2 linked regions of the Pseudorhodoplanes sinuspersici genome follow. The protein of the gene in region 1 interacts with the protein of each later gene in a pairwise test. Links are inferred from orthologs where the notes say so. Each region holds a gene or a part of one and is shown in the gene's direction. Other genes may lie near its edges. The genes, in order: rlmB and CAK95_RS22685.

Region 1 (10,700 bases):
CGACGTCACCCGAACCTGGTGTGGCCGAGCCTGTTGTCAACAGATCGTCGATGTTGATCGCCGTACCGGCATCCACGTTATCCGTTGCGGTCCAGCTCCAGTGGTTTTTTACGTGAGACAGTTTCCATTCGCTGGAATCGCTTTTCTGCCATGTGCCATCCGTAAAATTGACGACCGTGCCAGGGGCAACTTTCTCAGGCAGGACAAAGGCGACACTCTTTTTGCCATCAGCCTTGTAACCAGCAAGAGTGACAGACTCGGGGCGCATGGAATTCTCCTGAAATAAAGATGCAAAAGCTTGCTCGCAGAAACCGATGTTTCCACGTGGGTGAGACCAAAGGGGGTGGACGAGCGGGCGGGCTAGCTAAAGAGAGGGATGGTGCGAGTTGATCTTTCCGTGGGCGATGGATTGGACAAAAACAAACTAGCTACCGAAAACAGCGTCTGCCGTTCCGACTTGGGCGGGACCAAAGCAGGTGATTTTAACAAAAATTTAACTGCCTCATGACAGCGCACGGCTCAACTTTTTCCTTGATCCAATCAACCGCGAAGGGCGGACGCGTCTTTTTAAACTTGTCAGCGAGCTGGCAAACGGGTTTTGACGATCAAGGAAGTACGCGTCATAAAGCACCCGCAGATTTCCGACCATACGATTGCACATGGATGCGGATCTGGGTCCTTGGCGCTTTTGTTCACGAGTTTGGCGAGCCAAAATTTGTAGAAGGCCCTTCCGTCATCGCGCGTGATGTTGACAATTGGCTTGTCACCAACGACGTTGATGAACGAGTTGATTGCTCGTTTCTTGACGTTCTTCCAGCGCTCGCGCTGTGCCGGACTCTTTCCCGCAAGCTCGCCTGCAACAATTTCCTCACAATAAATTTTGAACGCTCCGCTGACCTTGACCTTGGGGCGTGGCTCGGCTCCCAGGACCGCCTCGACGACAACCGCGGGCGTGTGCGCCGGCATGACCGCGTTCATGCGCTGGAGGATGTGCTGGATAGGGTACTCCGCCAATTCATCAACGGGCTGGCAGTTGAAGCCCATTACTTCGCAGAGCAGTCTTGCGGCCTGGTACCTCTCGGCGGCTCGAGGGGGGACTCCTTCCCTCCAGCAACATCGCCGCCTAGAGTTGATTGTCCGCTTTCTCAAGAACGTCGCGCTGCGCTCGCGCCTTTGCTAGGTCGTCGGTCTTGAGGGAATGGCGAATGATCGGTGCGCGGCCGTCAATCTCAGCGAGCGCCTTGGGCACGCGGCGCCAATAATACAGCACTCCATACCGCGAAAGCAGGAAACGATCCTGGTCGGACTTCTGGAGAATATCGACGCCTGTCAAGTGTCCCAGCGTGTATCCCAATTTGTATCATGCAATATCGCACAGACAGGCAAACGGTAACACCGGACTTAGAAAGTCCGCTTGTTTTTCAATCGCTTATGGATCTTCAGGGGCTAATAAAGTGGAGCGGGTGAAGGGAATCGAACCCTCGTATTCAGCTTGGAAGGCTGCTGCTCTACCATTGAGCTACACCCGCAAAGTACCAACCGGTCAGGCGGCCGGCCCGCTTGGTTTCATATTTTGCCGCCCGAAACAAGGGCCTGCCGCGAAAAGTCCCACTTAGCCCTAAAAGCCTCGCAAACCCCTAACGGGCCCTTCCCGGCAGCGGCGCCGTGCCGAGCACGGCCTCGATCGCAAGCCCAAGAGCCAGCAGCATCTGGTCGCTGCCAAGCGGGCCGTCGATTTCGAGGCCGACCGGCAGGCCGCCGCGCGTCATGCCGCCGAACAACGACAAGCCGGGAATGCCGGCATTGCTGCCCGGATCGGTATTGCGGATCATGGTGGCGAAAGCCGGAACCGGCTTGCCGCCATTAATGGTCATCTCGCCCGATCCTTTCTCGGCGTCGATCGGAATGGCCGGTGCGATTGTGGTCGGAAACAGCATGGCGTCGAGCTTGTTGTCGCTGAAATAGGTTGCATAGAGCTTCTGCAACAGCGGCCGCTGCACATTGATCGCGTCCGGATAAGCGCTACCAAATGCATCGTTCATGATCGCGCCGAAAGCGCCTTTCACATCAGGGCTTGAAATCTTGCCGGCGATGTCGGCGAGCGTCACACCTTCGATGCCTGATGCCTTCAAATAAGCCGGAATGTCGGCGATCGGCTCGTGCAGCGCGATCGGGAACGACATTTTCGCGTTCAGTTCCGACCAGCCCGGAAGATCGGCTTCGACGAATTCAACGCCCGCGCCGGCAAGCTTTTCGCGCGCAGCCTTCGCCACCGCTTCCAACTCGCTGTCGAGTCCGGCCCAGAAAGATGCAGGAATGCCGACGCGCTTGCCGCGCAAGGACACAGCGGTAGGCATCGGCGCTCCTGTGATAACACTGTCGAGCAAGGCGACATCTGCGACCGTGCGTCCCATCGGTCCGACCGTGTCACGGGTGTGGCTGATCGGGATGACCGCGCCATCGTCGTGATAGCGCCGCTGCGCGCCGCCATTGCCGACCGACGGGCGCAAGCCGACTGTTCCTGTCAAGGCGGCAGGAATACGCGTCGAACCGCCGGTATCGCTGCCGAGCCCGCAGGTCACGATCCCGGCGGCGATCGCCGCCGCTGTTCCGCCCGAGGAACCGCCGGGAATGCGGCTTTCGTCATGAGGATTCTTCACGGGGCCCGCAAAGGACGCCAGATTCGTGCTGGTGATGCCGAACGCCAGCTCATGCATGTTGGTCTTGCCGATGACGATGGCGCCGGCATCGAGCAGCTTCTGCAGCGACGGCGCATTTCCTTTCGGCCGCGCATTCTGCAACGCGGGTGTGCCGCCGCTGGTCGGCATGTCGGCCGTATTGATATTGTCCTTCACCACGATCGGCAGGCCGGCAAGGACAGGCAACTTTTCTCCAGCCGCAACCGCCGCGTCCACTTTCCGTGCCGCTGCGAGCGCGCCATCCCGGTTCAGCGTGATCAGCGCGTTCAGATGCTTCACCTGCTCGGCGCGGGCGAGCGCGGCCTGTACAGCGTCAACGGCGGACATTTTCTTCGCGCGGATCGCGCCGACGATATCGGCGGCTGTCATCGGCGAGGATGCGCCTTGAGCCATCGCCGGGGCGACATAGGCGAAAGAGGTTATGGCCGGCCCTGTGGCTGCGCCCAGAAACGATTTCAGAATCGTACGGCGAGTGCGGTCTGCGGCCATGACGGTCCCCGATTTGTTTGTCCGTGCCGACTTTACATGGCAACCGCGACAACCAAACCCGATTCCTGCAGACTCGATTCCTGCAGGCCTCTCCTGGCGCTGCTATCCGCTCGGCAGAATGACATAAATAAATTGCCGCCGCCTGCGCGAAGGCTCTGCGTACCGGTCGTAACGTCATGCGACGGCTGGTGGAGGGGGTTGGATTCGAACCAACGTAGGCATAGCCAACGGATTTACAGTCCGTCCCCTTTAGCCACTCGGGCACCCCTCCGGGGCCATCGCAAGATCGACGTCAGAGCGTGAAACCGTTCGTTTTCCCGGCATCATGCTCGCGCGTCTGATCCTTAGACGCACGACGCCGATAAAAGGTTTAACCCGGATCGGCGCCATGTAAAACGCAAAGCCGCAGGGCGTTCCCGCCACAGCGGCCAGCGGCGCGCTTTATCGAGGCACAGTCCCGTTAAGTCAATGGGAAATCAGGCACATCCTGCGAATTCAGGCGCCGGCGAGATATCCCCAGACAGGCTCAACCCTTGGCGAATTGCCGGTAATCTGGCTCCCGGTGGAACCAGAATTGGTACCCGCCCACGCCTTTTTTCAAGGCCACGTCGTGGATCGGCTGGTTGAGCGGCACGACCGGGACCTCCTGCACGGACAGGGTCACGAACGCCCTGACAGCAGCGTCATATTCGGCCGGGTCCTCGGTGAATCGCGCCTTGTCAATCAGGGCATCCATCTGCGGGTTCCTGTAGGCCGAGATGTTGAAGATCGAATTGTTGCCGTGGAAATTCCAGTAAAAGTAATATTCGGGATAGTCGAGCCATCCGCTGAACCGGTTGAGCGCCATCGGCAGCTCCTTCTTGTTCAGCGTCGAGCGCCAGTTGGCGCCGGGGATCTTGTCGAGCGTCACCTTGATACCGATCTGCCCGAGATTTTCTGCGATCAGCGTCGCCGTCGGCTCACCCACCGTGGCTGTTCCGGTGTCAAAACCGAGCGTCGTTTCCAGGCCTTGCGCAAAGCCAGCCTCAGCCACCAACGCCTTCGCCTTGTCGAGATCGGTGACATACGGAAAGGCTTGCGGCCAGGTCACTTTTTCGACGGTAGCCGAACCACCATACATCGGCACGGCGCGGCCGAAGAATGCGGCATTCTGGATCTGCTCATAAGGCATCGCATAGGCGATGGCCTGCCGCAGCTTGACGTTGTCGAACGGCGGCTTCGCCGTGTTGAGCGCGACATACCAGAGACAATTGGGGATCGGAACGCCGGAGACCTGCACCTTGCCGTCCTTGATCAGCTGATCGAAATCTTTCGGCGCGAAGCCAGTGGAGAAATCCACATCGCCCTTCTCCAGCAGCGCACGGCGCGTGCCCGCCGATGGCACATCACGCGCGATGATCCGCCGGATTTTCGGTAACGGCCCGCTCTTCCAGCCGTCGAAGCGCGCAAGGACTGTCTCAGTCCCCGGCTTCCAGCTTTCGATCCGATAGGCTCCGCCCCCGGCTTCGTTGTTGCGCAGCCAGTTCATCGCCCAGGGGTCCGCCTCGGTCGCGTGCTTCTTGGCCAGTTCGGAATTGATCACGAACGGCACCACCACCGCGACGTTGAACAACAGCATCTTGTCCTTGCGCACGTAATCAATGCGAAAGGTGTGATCGTCGACAACGACGAATTGCTCGGGATCGAGAAGCGAGCCGGCCGACATCTGGAACGTCGGAAAGCCGCCGACTTTCACAGCTCGATCGAACGACCATTTCACATCGCGTGCGGTGACCGGCGCGCCGTTATGAAAGGTCGCATCCTTGCGCAGATTGAATGTGCAGGACATGCCGTCCGACGCGACCTGCCAGCTCTCTGCCAGTTCGGGCGCGAGGGTGCCTCGGTCGTAGGATGGCGTCCCGTCCGGCAGTGTTTTTGCCGCATAGCTCAGAAGACGGTCATAGCAATTCCACGACAGGCCATTGACTGTCTGGTTGGAGCCCACGCCGTGCATGTCGAGGCTGTTGGGCCCCAGCTCCTGGACCACCAGCAGGGTCTCTGCCCGCGACTGCGAAAAAGCAGGGTTCACACCGAATGGCAGGGCGGCGCCCGCGCCCAACATCCCCTTTAAGAAATTCCGCCGGCCGAATCCGCCAAACGACATGCCTTGTCCTCCCCTTTTCACGGCACAAACCGCAGACTCGTGAATCAGCAAAGACCATGCCATCTACGTTTGATCGAACTGTCAGGACGCGATTTCGGATGGCCCGAGACGGGATACGGAAAAAGCCATTTACGCGAAAGAAAGGTGGCCCCTCCACCTTCGCTGCTCGCGGTCGTGCTCGTCCGCAGACCGACGTGTCGGTCGCCATTCTCTATGGCTGGCACACGGTCCAGGCGGCGTTGGCAAACCCCAAGCGGCGCATCCGCACCCTGTTCGCCACCGAAAACGCCGCCAAGCGGCTGGCCGAGGAAGGTGTTCCCCTGAAGGTCACGGCGCAGATCGTCCGGCCGGATGAAATCGCGCGCAAGCTCGGGCCAGATGCGGTCCATAACGGCCTCCTTGCGGAGGCCGACCCGCTCGACAATCCCGACATTGCCGAGGTGCCGGACGATGGCGTGGTGTTGGTGCTCGATCAGATCACCGACCCGCATAACGTCGGCGCCATCATGCGCAGCGCCGCCGCCTTCGGTGTGAAGGCGCTCATCACCACCGCGCGGCATTCGCCGGAAGCCACCGGCGTGCTGGCCAAGTCCGCCTCCGGTGCGCTGGATTATGTGCCGCTGGTGCTGGTGCAGAATTTGGCGCGTGCGCTCGGGGCGCTGAAGGACCGCGGCTTCCTGGTCGTCGGACTCGACAGCGAGGGCCACGCCGACCTCGCCGAGACCGCCCTCACCGCTCCGCTGGCTCTGGTGCTCGGCGCCGAAGGCAAGGGCCTGCGCCAATTGACGCGCGAGACCTGTGACAGGACCGCGCGTCTCGATCTTCCGGGCGAGATCAAGAGCCTCAACGTCTCGAACGCTGCAGCTCTGGCGCTCTACGTCGCAACCACGCGGCTGAAGCGCTGAGCGTCAGCCGGGTTTGCGCTCAGTAATAACGGCGGAGCGGCGGATAGCCGCGATACGGACGATATGGCCGCGGCCCGTAAGCGGCGCGATAACCCGACACATACGGGAAACCACCGACAGCGCGCGGCGCATAATAAATCGCTGGATTGTAGTCGGTCAGCATGGGGCCGGCATAAAGCGGTCCTTGATTGACGACATATTGCTGCACGATCGGCGCAGGCTGTACGAGGACCGGCGGTGGCTGAACGGCGACCATGACCGGCGCGGGCTGCACGAGGACCGGCGCCGGTTGAACGACCACCGACGCAACCGCGTAATCGGTATTGCAGCCGCATCCGGCCTGAGCGGAGCCGACTGCGGAGACCGAAATAGCAGCGGCGGCAAGAATGGAAAATGCAACGCGAGACATAGGATGTCCTTCTCTACAATTGGTTCAGCGGCGATGAGGCGGACGCGGAGGACGAGGAGGCACATTTCCTCCCCAGGGTTCGCCGAAATTCACTTCCGGACTCACCATCATCGGCGGTGATGGCGGGTATTGCGTCGGAGGCACGTCGGGCGATTCCGCAGACCACGAGCGGCTGAAGCTCTTTGCCGGTTTCGGCGGCGGCTGATTGGGGGACGGCTCGACTTCGAGGCGGCCGACATAGGGCTGCCGGCCCATCGTCGGATAATAGGGGCGCGCCGGCCGGTAATGCACCGGCGGATCCGGCTGCAGCGGCGGCACGTATGGCGATGGAAGGACGGTCACCGGCACGGCGCCCGGCCGGTACAGACCGATATCGCCGTTGACGATACCCCATGCCGCATTCATGCCGTTGATCGGCACAGGCACGTTCGATCGTCCGGGGACGACGAAAGCCGGCTGATGATCGGCCCGCGCAAGATCACCCGTGCAAAAAGATGTGACGCAGAGCGCCACCAAAAGCCCACGCATGTACACAACACACTCCCGACGGCGGCGTCCTGCGCCGGCCGCTGCGGGTGAGTTATGACAATGCGAACTGGTCAGGCCGTTAATACCACACGGCTTTCTCCGCTTACGATTAATTCAAAGTGACCGGAGCGCCGGGCGGATATGGCCGCATGCGCCGCCATTGTGCCGACGCGTCTCCCCGAGCGGAGGCTTCAGCACGGTCCATTGGGACATCGCCTGAATCCGCTGGAAGCGACTAAAGTCTAAGGGTTTCTGGACGCCCCCTTTAAACCTTCGTCTTCACGATTGTGCGAACGCGTTTTCATTGCGGCCCATCGGCGGCGAATAAGGCCCGTCAGACAAGAACAAGGTCACAGTTCCCGCGCCATTGCGGTCACGCCATGCCATCAGCGCGTGGCTAAAGAGGAACTGCTGACTACATGGGGACGTTGGTGCAGGACGCAGGAAATGCGTCCTCACCGCTCCGGTGACGCCTTAGGAGGCAGCAATGAAATTATGTGCGGGTTTGGTGCTGGCCACCGTTTTGTCCTGTACTGTCGTGGCGAATGCCAAAGACAAGGCAAGGACTCAGACGACGACAGCCAATGAGATCATGGTCGGATCGGGTCTCATTTGCGACACCAAGCAGCAAGCCGAACGATTTGTCAGCCTGATGGGCGACGATGCCTCGGCAGATATCCAGAACACCTTGACGACCGTGAATAACGAAGCCGGCCAGAGCGATGCCTGCGTTGTCGCGACTGTGGGCTTTTTTCCGGGACAGAAGGTTGCCGAGCTTGAGAAGAATGGTTCGGTCGTGAACGTGATCGAGGTGCTGGTCCTGGCGGTCGGAACGCCGAGCGGACTCAAGATCGTCGAACCGAAAATGTATTATTCGGTGCAGCAGACGAAAGACCGCATTATCTGATTACAATGGACATCTGAAATATGAGACGGCTCGCGCATCGGCGTGGGCCGTTTTCTTTTTGTCCCTCAGCACGACATCAGAACGAAAGCCGCGCAACAATCCATGCCGGCAACGCTTGCGCGCACCGGACATCAGGCACGTGCAAAAATACCGACGCACTTCCGATGATCGACGAATTACATGCGGGCTGAACGTACGCGCGATGTCCACCAGATCGCGATTAGCTTGCAAAAAATTTCGCGCTGAAAATACCGCGATTGAAACGCGAATCTAGGAGCAGCGGTTGGCTCGTACCTGGTATCTGCTAACGCGTGCGCATCATACCACTCACAACATCATCACGCATAACATCTCACATCACACCAGCACGCGATGTGTCGCATCAGATCATTTTGTCTTTCTTTCGTGACATGCATTTTGAAGCAAACAGTGCAATGTCGTTCACACTTCAGGCCGAGTGTAACATCAGGAGAAATCCGGCGCAGTTGGACTCGATGTCAGCCGTTTCTGTGATTGCCTATGCCCGCTGTGCATCACCCCTGGGGAGAAAACTGTAATGCAGAATGCTCGGTTCGAGTCGGTCAATACCGCTGCAACATTGCGCACAAGCAGCACTATCGTACAGCCAAGCGCGGCAACATTGGAGAATGGTATCCTCTACGGCACCAACCGCGATGACGTGCTGTTCACAACTCCGCAATATCCGCATCTTGCCGGTCTCACTGGCGCCGACCGGCTCACCGGCGACGAAAGAGATAACAGATTGTATGGCGGCGCGCACAATGACCAGCTGTTCGGCCAGGACGGCAACGACATCCTCGACGGCGGAACCGAAGCGGACCGGCTGGAAGGCGGTGCAGGCAACGACATCTACTATGTCGATCACTTCCAAGACGTCATCATCGAAGAGGCCGATGGCGGCTACGATATCATGTTCACGAATCCGGACGGCATCTACGGCAACAGCCACCGGATGGCTCTCAATGTCGAACAGATGATCATGACCGGCTCCGGCTGGCAGATGGGCGAAGGCAACACGCAGGACAACTTCATCATCGGCTCCGAGAGCGAAAACCTGATCCTGGCATACGGCGGCGATGACATCGTCTATGGCATGGGCGGCACCGACCGCATCTATGGCGACGACCTCAATGCGCCCTATGCTGGCAATGACATTCTCTATGGTGGCGAGGGCGACGATTTCCTGTATGGCGGCCTCGGCGACGACATGCTCTATGGCGGCCGCGGCGTCGACATGCTGAGCGGCAGCGGCGGCAACGACACCGGCGTGTTCGCGGATGCCGAGTCCGCGGTGATCATCGATCTCACCCGGCCGTATAACAATGGCGGCAGCGCCACCGGCGAGTATCTGTTCTCGATCGAGAACCTGATCGGCTCCGCCTTCAACGATACGCTGTCCGGCGGGCAGAGCCGCAACATGCTTGAAGGCGGCGACGGCAATGACCGGCTGTTTGGCCGCGAAGGCGGCGACACCGTCCGCGGCGGCGCCGGCAGCGATTTCATCGACGGCGGCGCCAACCGGGATGTGCTGACCGGCGGTGCTGGCATCGGCGACGCCCCAGATACGTTTTACTTCGCCTCCGCGGCCGAGGCCGGCGATACGATTACCGACTTTTTTAGCGATCACATCGCACTGTCGGCCGAGGGATTCGGACTGGAAAGTGTCGACGATTTCGTCTTCGCGCGGACCTCGGACCCACTGACCGACATGCCGACCATGATCTACGATTCCCGCAGCGGCAATCTGAGCTGGGACGCGGATGGATCGGGCGGTGAAGCGGCGGTGTATTTCGCGACGCTGACCGGCGCTCCGTTGCTGACGCAGAACGACTTCCTGATCATTTAGCTGCGTCGACAGCCTATTGGATTGCGCCGCCGCTCGCGAAAGCGGGCGGCCGGCCATCGTCCATGACGCGGCGGATCACCTCCCGCACCTGCCCGTTGGTCAGGAACAGATCGTGGTTGAGGCCGCCACCGGCATAATCGGACGCATCAATGACGCGCAGGCCCAACGCTTCGAGCTGAGCTTTTTCCGCGATGCCGACGCGGGTGACGCCGCCCGCCATGTTGCGCATCGCGCTGAGCGCGCGATCGTTCGCCACCGTCAGCACGGTGATCTTGCGCGAAAAGCCGCCAAGCCGCGTGATCGACGATTTGAAACCATCCATGTCGATATCGGGAGACGCCAGAACGACGGCGCCAAGGCGGCTCGCCATGGCCGCAGCACGACGGTCGTAAAGCTGCCGCAGCGCTTCGACCGTCACCATCGTGCCCATGGAATGCGCGACAATGTGGATGGTGCCGACAGATGGGTCTGCCATCAACTGATCGAGCATCTCCTCCAGCGCGTCGCGCGACCACAGCGCGCTCTCGCGGTCGTAGATGTAATTCAAGAGGCTGTTCTTGGACGGCCAAGAGAACAGCATCGTGTCGCCGCGGAATTTCAGACCATCGGACAACCGTGCCGCGTCGAGAGCTGCCGTCTCGAAGGTCTGATTGAAGCCGTGAACATAGACCAGCACGTCGCGGCGGCCGTAGCTGGCGGAGAAACTTTCTCCGAACGGCACCGTCTCGACCGTCTTGATGCTCCAGTCGCCGA
Region 2 (4,839 bases), 320 kb from region 1 along the record:
CGGATCTGTGAACCGGAAATCGACGTACTTCACGTCGTTTTCCTTGATCATCTTCATTACGTCTTTAGCGGTCGTCATAAACGCGTTCCCCTTATTTGTACGGGTCGTGAAAACGATAGCGATATCAGATCGCGTCCAATCCGGATTCCCCGGTCCTGATCCGGATGGCTTCTTCGATGGTCGAGACGAAAATCTTACCGTCGCCGATCCGGCCGGTTTGCGCGGCACGGCGGATGGCGTCGACAGCTTTCTCGACCATATCGTCGCCGAGAACGATTTCGATCTTCACTTTCGGAAGAAAATCCACAACGTATTCGGCACCACGATAAAGCTCGGTATGGCCCTTTTGGCGGCCGAAACCCTTGGCTTCGGTGACGGTGATGCCCTGGAGTCCGACTTCCTGAAGCGCCTCCTTCACCTCATCGAGTTTGAACGGCTTGATGATCGCCTCGATCTTTTTCATGCGAATCCTCTCCCGGTCCGCCGGTCAGAATCTGATCGGCGGAGCCCGCCCTTCGTTAGCAGGTCTTATGCCAATCCGTATGAAAACAAAAAGCAGTTCCGCAGCAGCCGTTTGCCCGATTTCGCTTAATTAAGCGGCGAGTGCCAGAGTCATCTCAGATTATAAATTGTGCAATCTGCGCATTTCTTGTTCAGTTTAGGATTGTTCATTGTCCGCAAACGAGGTGCTGCCATAGCTGAAGGTCATGCACGAACTCCTGACCACAAAAGAAATGGCCGAGGCCGATCGGCTGGCAGTCTTGCGCGGCACTCCGTCGATCGAGCTGATGGAGAATGCCGGCCGCGCCGTTGCAGACGCGGTCGGCGCGAATTTTGGCACGATCAGACCGGTTATCGTTATTGCCGGGCCCGGCAATAACGGCGGCGACGGCTTCGTCGCAGCACGATTGCTGGGCGAGCGCGGCTATTCAGTCGATCTCAGGTTGCTGGGCGACATCAGCAAGTTGCGGGGGGGCGCAGCCACAGCAGCCAAACGCTACAGCGGGCCAGTCGGCCCCATGATCGCCGAAATACCGCCTGGAGCTATCGTCGTCGATGCGCTGTTCGGTGCCGGCCTCACACGCAATGTGGACGGGGAGGCCGCCGTAGCGGTTAGCGCGATCAATAATTCCGGTGCCCATGTCGTCGCGGTCGACCTGCCGAGCGGCATCAACGGCGATACCGGAGCGGTTCAGGGCACAGCGATCCGGGCCGCCGAAACGGTGACCTTTTTTCGTAAGAAGCCAGGCCATGTGCTTCTACCCGGGCGGATTTTTTGCGGCATGACGACCATTGCCGATATCGGCATTCCGTCATCGGTTCTGCAGGACATCCGACCGCGGTTAGCACTAAACCAGCCGAGCCGGTGGGCTCATCTTTTCCCGGTGCCTCGGGTGGAAGGTCACAAATATTCGCGCGGGCATACGCTGGTCGTCTCCGGCGGCCTGAGCAGTACCGGTGCAGCCCGGCTGTCCGCGCGCGGCGCATTGCGGGCCGGGGCAGGGCTGGTCACAATCGCAAGCCCGAGAGACGCCTTGGCGGTCAATGCGGCCAGCAATCTGGCGGTCATGGTGCGGGAGGCGGAAGGCGCGGAAGGGCTCTTATCGCTGCTGTCAGATCGGCGGATCAATACCGTTATCCTCGGCCCTGGAGGTGGCATAGGACCGCAAATGCGGGCCACGGTTATGGCTGCCGTCCGCCAGGACCGCACCATGATACTAGATGCTGACGCGCTGACCAGCTTTGGGGAAAAGCCGAATGAACTCTTTACAGAGCTGAAGAATCACCCGGAATCCACAGCGATTCTTACGCCGCATGAGGGGGAATTTTCTAGAATATTCAGTAGAATGTCGAAGATTCCTTCAGTTAAACAAAAACTTGAGGCGACTCAGGCTGCTTCACATGAAACAGGTTCTGTCATCCTCTTAAAAGGCGCTGACAGCATTATTTTTTCGCCTGATGGAAGAGGCGTGATCAGCGAAAACGCGCCACCGTACCTTGCTACCGCCGGCGCGGGTGATGTTCTGGCCGGTATCATCGCTGGTCTCTGTGCACAGGGGATGCCGGCCTTCGAGGCAACTGCCGCCGGTGTCTGGCTGCACGGCGAGGCCGCCAGCGAGGTGGGGCCGGGCTTGATTGCAGAAGACCTTCCCGAGGCACTCCGGCCGGTCTACCGGCGGCTGTATGCGGAACTCGGGGCGGTTCTCAGCTAGGATACCTCGAACCAGGTCAGTGATTCACGGGATGGTTCCGATAAGGACCGGCGTTCGATAGCCCATTTACCGGTGAGGTCGGCGACGAACGCGATCCGCGCCGTCTGCTGCGGACCCACCAAAAGTGTGTCGAGCCAGAACGGTTTCCAGCCGTCGTCCAGATTATCGAGCAATCGGAACGTGTGCCCGTGCACGTGGATCACGTAGGCTTGGTCACCTGGATTGGCGAAGGTCAGTACCACGGGTTGATCTTTCCTGACCGAAAATAGAGGTGCTCCAAGAGAGCTGGAGAGCTGATCCATCGGCATCCAGGAAACGTTGGTTCCTTGGTTGTTCGTCTTTGGGTTTGAGATTTTTTTCCTCTCCACGGAGGGCTTCGCTGGCAGCGGAGCCGCACCGAGCGCAAGCTGGACGCGAAGTGCATTTCGAAGATCGATGCGCGAGGGAAGCGGGTTCTGTGGCAAGGACTTAGGGGCGCCGCGTGATCCATTGCGAGAGGCGCCGCCCTCGATCGCGAACCGTGCAATCTGAACGCTTTGTCCGCCGCCGCTGTCGATCACGATCGGCACGGTGTCGCCTACGTCCTCAGCGATATCAACAAACAGGTCGATCCGATTGCCTGGTGCAATCACGACCTGGCTGTCGCGCGCGATGAAGGGCTCGGCCGGCTGGCCGTCGATTGCCACCACCCAGGCCGTCTGGTTCGACAAACTGACCGGGAGGAGACGGTTCACGGTAGCGTTGATCAGACGAAGGCGTATTCGCTCACCTCGCCGCGCCGGAATGGCAAGGTCACGCAGACCATTGGCGGTGAAGAGGAAGTGCTGTCCTGAGGCTGCAGAACCGCCGATATCACGCAACGATCCATTGTCATCAAGATTCCAGTCGTCGAGCACCAGCAGCACGTCATGGTCGACATCGACCGGTTCGCTCTCATCGACGATCACCGGCCCGTACAAGCCGCGCGCAAGCTGGCCTGCCAGCGCCGCATGATACCAGAAGGTTCCGGCATCCTTCGCGACGAAGCGATAGTCGAAGGATTGAACGGGTGCGACGGGCAGTTGGGTCAGATAGGGCGTCCCATCCATGGCATTCGGCACGCGCAGGCCGTGCCAATGGATCGTGGTCGGTTCAGCTCCATCGTTGATCAGCCGCGCCGTGAACTCCTGGCCGCGTCTGAGGCGTACCGTCGGCCCCGGGACAGTGCCACCATAGCCCATGATATTGGTCGCAGGCTGCTGCGGTCCACGGAGTCTGACTGATCCTGCTTTCGCCCGCAATTCGGCGATAGCCTCGGCTTGGGCCATGGCCTGACTCACGGCGCGTGATCCGCCGAGGATCGTCACCGTGGCCGATAGACTGGCGGCGGACACGAACGCACGGCGGGTGAGAGATTTCTGAAAAAAGGGGACTTTCATCGCCGCTCCTGGATCAACATTGCGAGGGCGGGCATGACCACCCATTTTTCTAGTGCTTGTTTCGACGCACATGTTATAAGCCGCGCCGCTCGGCCCAAACATGACCTGCAGTGCCGCGCGATGCCCTGCGCGCGGGCGTGGCGGAATTGGTAGACGCGCTGGATTTAGGTTCCAGTGACGCAAGTCGTGGGGGTTCAAGTCCCTCCGCCCGCACCAAAGCTGGGAACGGCCGAATTCAACAACATATGCCGCTCCTGCGGCAACGAGGAACGAAGGCGATTACCATGCAAGTGACCGAAACATTGTCCGACGGCTTGCGCCGCGAATTCAGCGTGGTGATTCCCGCCGGCGAGCTCGATAGCAAGGTCAGTGAGCGCCTGGATGCGATGAAGGACAAGGTCCGTATCAACGGCTTTCGTCCGGGCAAAGTGCCGACGGCACATCTGCGCCGCATGTACGGCCGCTCCGCAATGGCGGAGGCGATCGACGCAGCGATGCGCGATGTGAATTCGAAGATTGTTGCCGACAACAATTTCCGTCTGGCGATGCAGCCGAAGGTGAACCTGCCCGAAGACGAGAAGGCGGTCGAGGACGTCATCAACGGCAAATCCGATCTCGCCTACACGGTCGAGATGGAAATTCTCGCGCCGATCGAATTGACGGATTTCAAGTCAATCGATGTTACGCGCCTCGTCACCGCAGTGAACGACGAGGAAGTCGACGAAGGCCTGAAGCGAATCGCAGATCAGAATCGTCCGTTTGCCGCGAAGGCTGAGGGTGCGAAGGCCGAGAAGGATGATCGCGTTACGATCTCGTTCGTGGGATCAATCGATGGCGTGCCGTTCGACGGCGGTTCGGCCGACGATGTTGCCGTGAATATCGGATCGAATACCTTCATCCCAGGCTTCGAAGATCAGCTCGTCGGCATCACGGTTGGCGAGAATCGCAAGATCAACGTGACGTTCCCCGAAAACTATCCAGCCGCTCAATTGGCCGGAAAGGCGGCAGAGTTCGACGTCACTGCAAAGACGCTCGAGGCGCCGAGTGAGGTCAAGATCGACGACGAATTCGCCAAATCCTTAGGGATGGAGTCGCTCGACAAGCTGAAGGATGCCGTGCGCGAACGGATTCAGCGCGAGCACGATTCCGTGTCGAAGCAGCGCGTGAAGCGGGTGTTGTTCGACGCGCTCGACGAGCGTCACAAATTC

The links.
Region 2: the proteins of rlmB (region 1) and CAK95_RS22685 interact in binary tests that used the Escherichia coli proteins (3 or more experiments, as listed by UniProt). The link is inferred for Pseudorhodoplanes sinuspersici from one-to-one orthologs.

The regions. Positions count from the first base shown.
Region 1 is NZ_CP021112.1:4,322,936-4,333,635, reverse strand. The notes cover bases 4,549-7,332. They hold rlmB (23S rRNA (guanosine(2251)-2'-O)-methyltransferase RlmB), read left to right. Parts: upstream 4,549-5,429; coding sequence 5,430-6,236; downstream 6,237-7,332. Other genes in these bases: CAK95_RS21005 (hypothetical protein), read right to left, coding at 6,670-7,173; CAK95_RS21010 (hypothetical protein), read right to left, coding at 6,256-6,645; CAK95_RS21020 (ABC transporter substrate-binding protein), read right to left, coding at 4,549-5,331. Also shown: CAK95_RS21050 (calcium-binding protein), read right to left, coding at 1-268; CAK95_RS21045 (hypothetical protein), read right to left, coding at 577-1,044; CAK95_RS21040 (DUF6538 domain-containing protein), read right to left, coding at 1,124-1,333; iaaH (indoleacetamide hydrolase), read right to left, coding at 1,638-3,188; more of CAK95_RS21020, read right to left, coding at 3,715-4,548; CAK95_RS21000 (hypothetical protein), read left to right, coding at 7,661-8,080; CAK95_RS20995 (calcium-binding protein), read left to right, coding at 8,637-9,947; CAK95_RS20990 (alpha/beta hydrolase), read right to left, coding at 9,961-10,700. UniProt on the Escherichia coli protein: Specifically methylates the ribose of guanosine 2251 in 23S rRNA.
Region 2 is NZ_CP021112.1:4,651,023-4,655,861, forward strand. What follows is about bases 1-2,960. They hold CAK95_RS22685 (NAD(P)H-hydrate dehydratase), read left to right. Parts: upstream 1-707; coding sequence 708-2,213; downstream 2,214-2,960. Other genes in these bases: glnA (type I glutamate--ammonia ligase), read right to left, coding at 1-78; CAK95_RS22680 (P-II family nitrogen regulator), read right to left, coding at 125-463; CAK95_RS22690 (multicopper oxidase family protein), read right to left, coding at 2,210-2,960. In the rest of the region: more of CAK95_RS22690, read right to left, coding at 2,961-3,631; tig (trigger factor), read left to right, coding at 3,916-4,839. UniProt on the Escherichia coli protein: Bifunctional enzyme that catalyzes the epimerization of the S- and R-forms of NAD(P)HX and the dehydration of the S-form of NAD(P)HX at the expense of ADP, which is converted to AMP.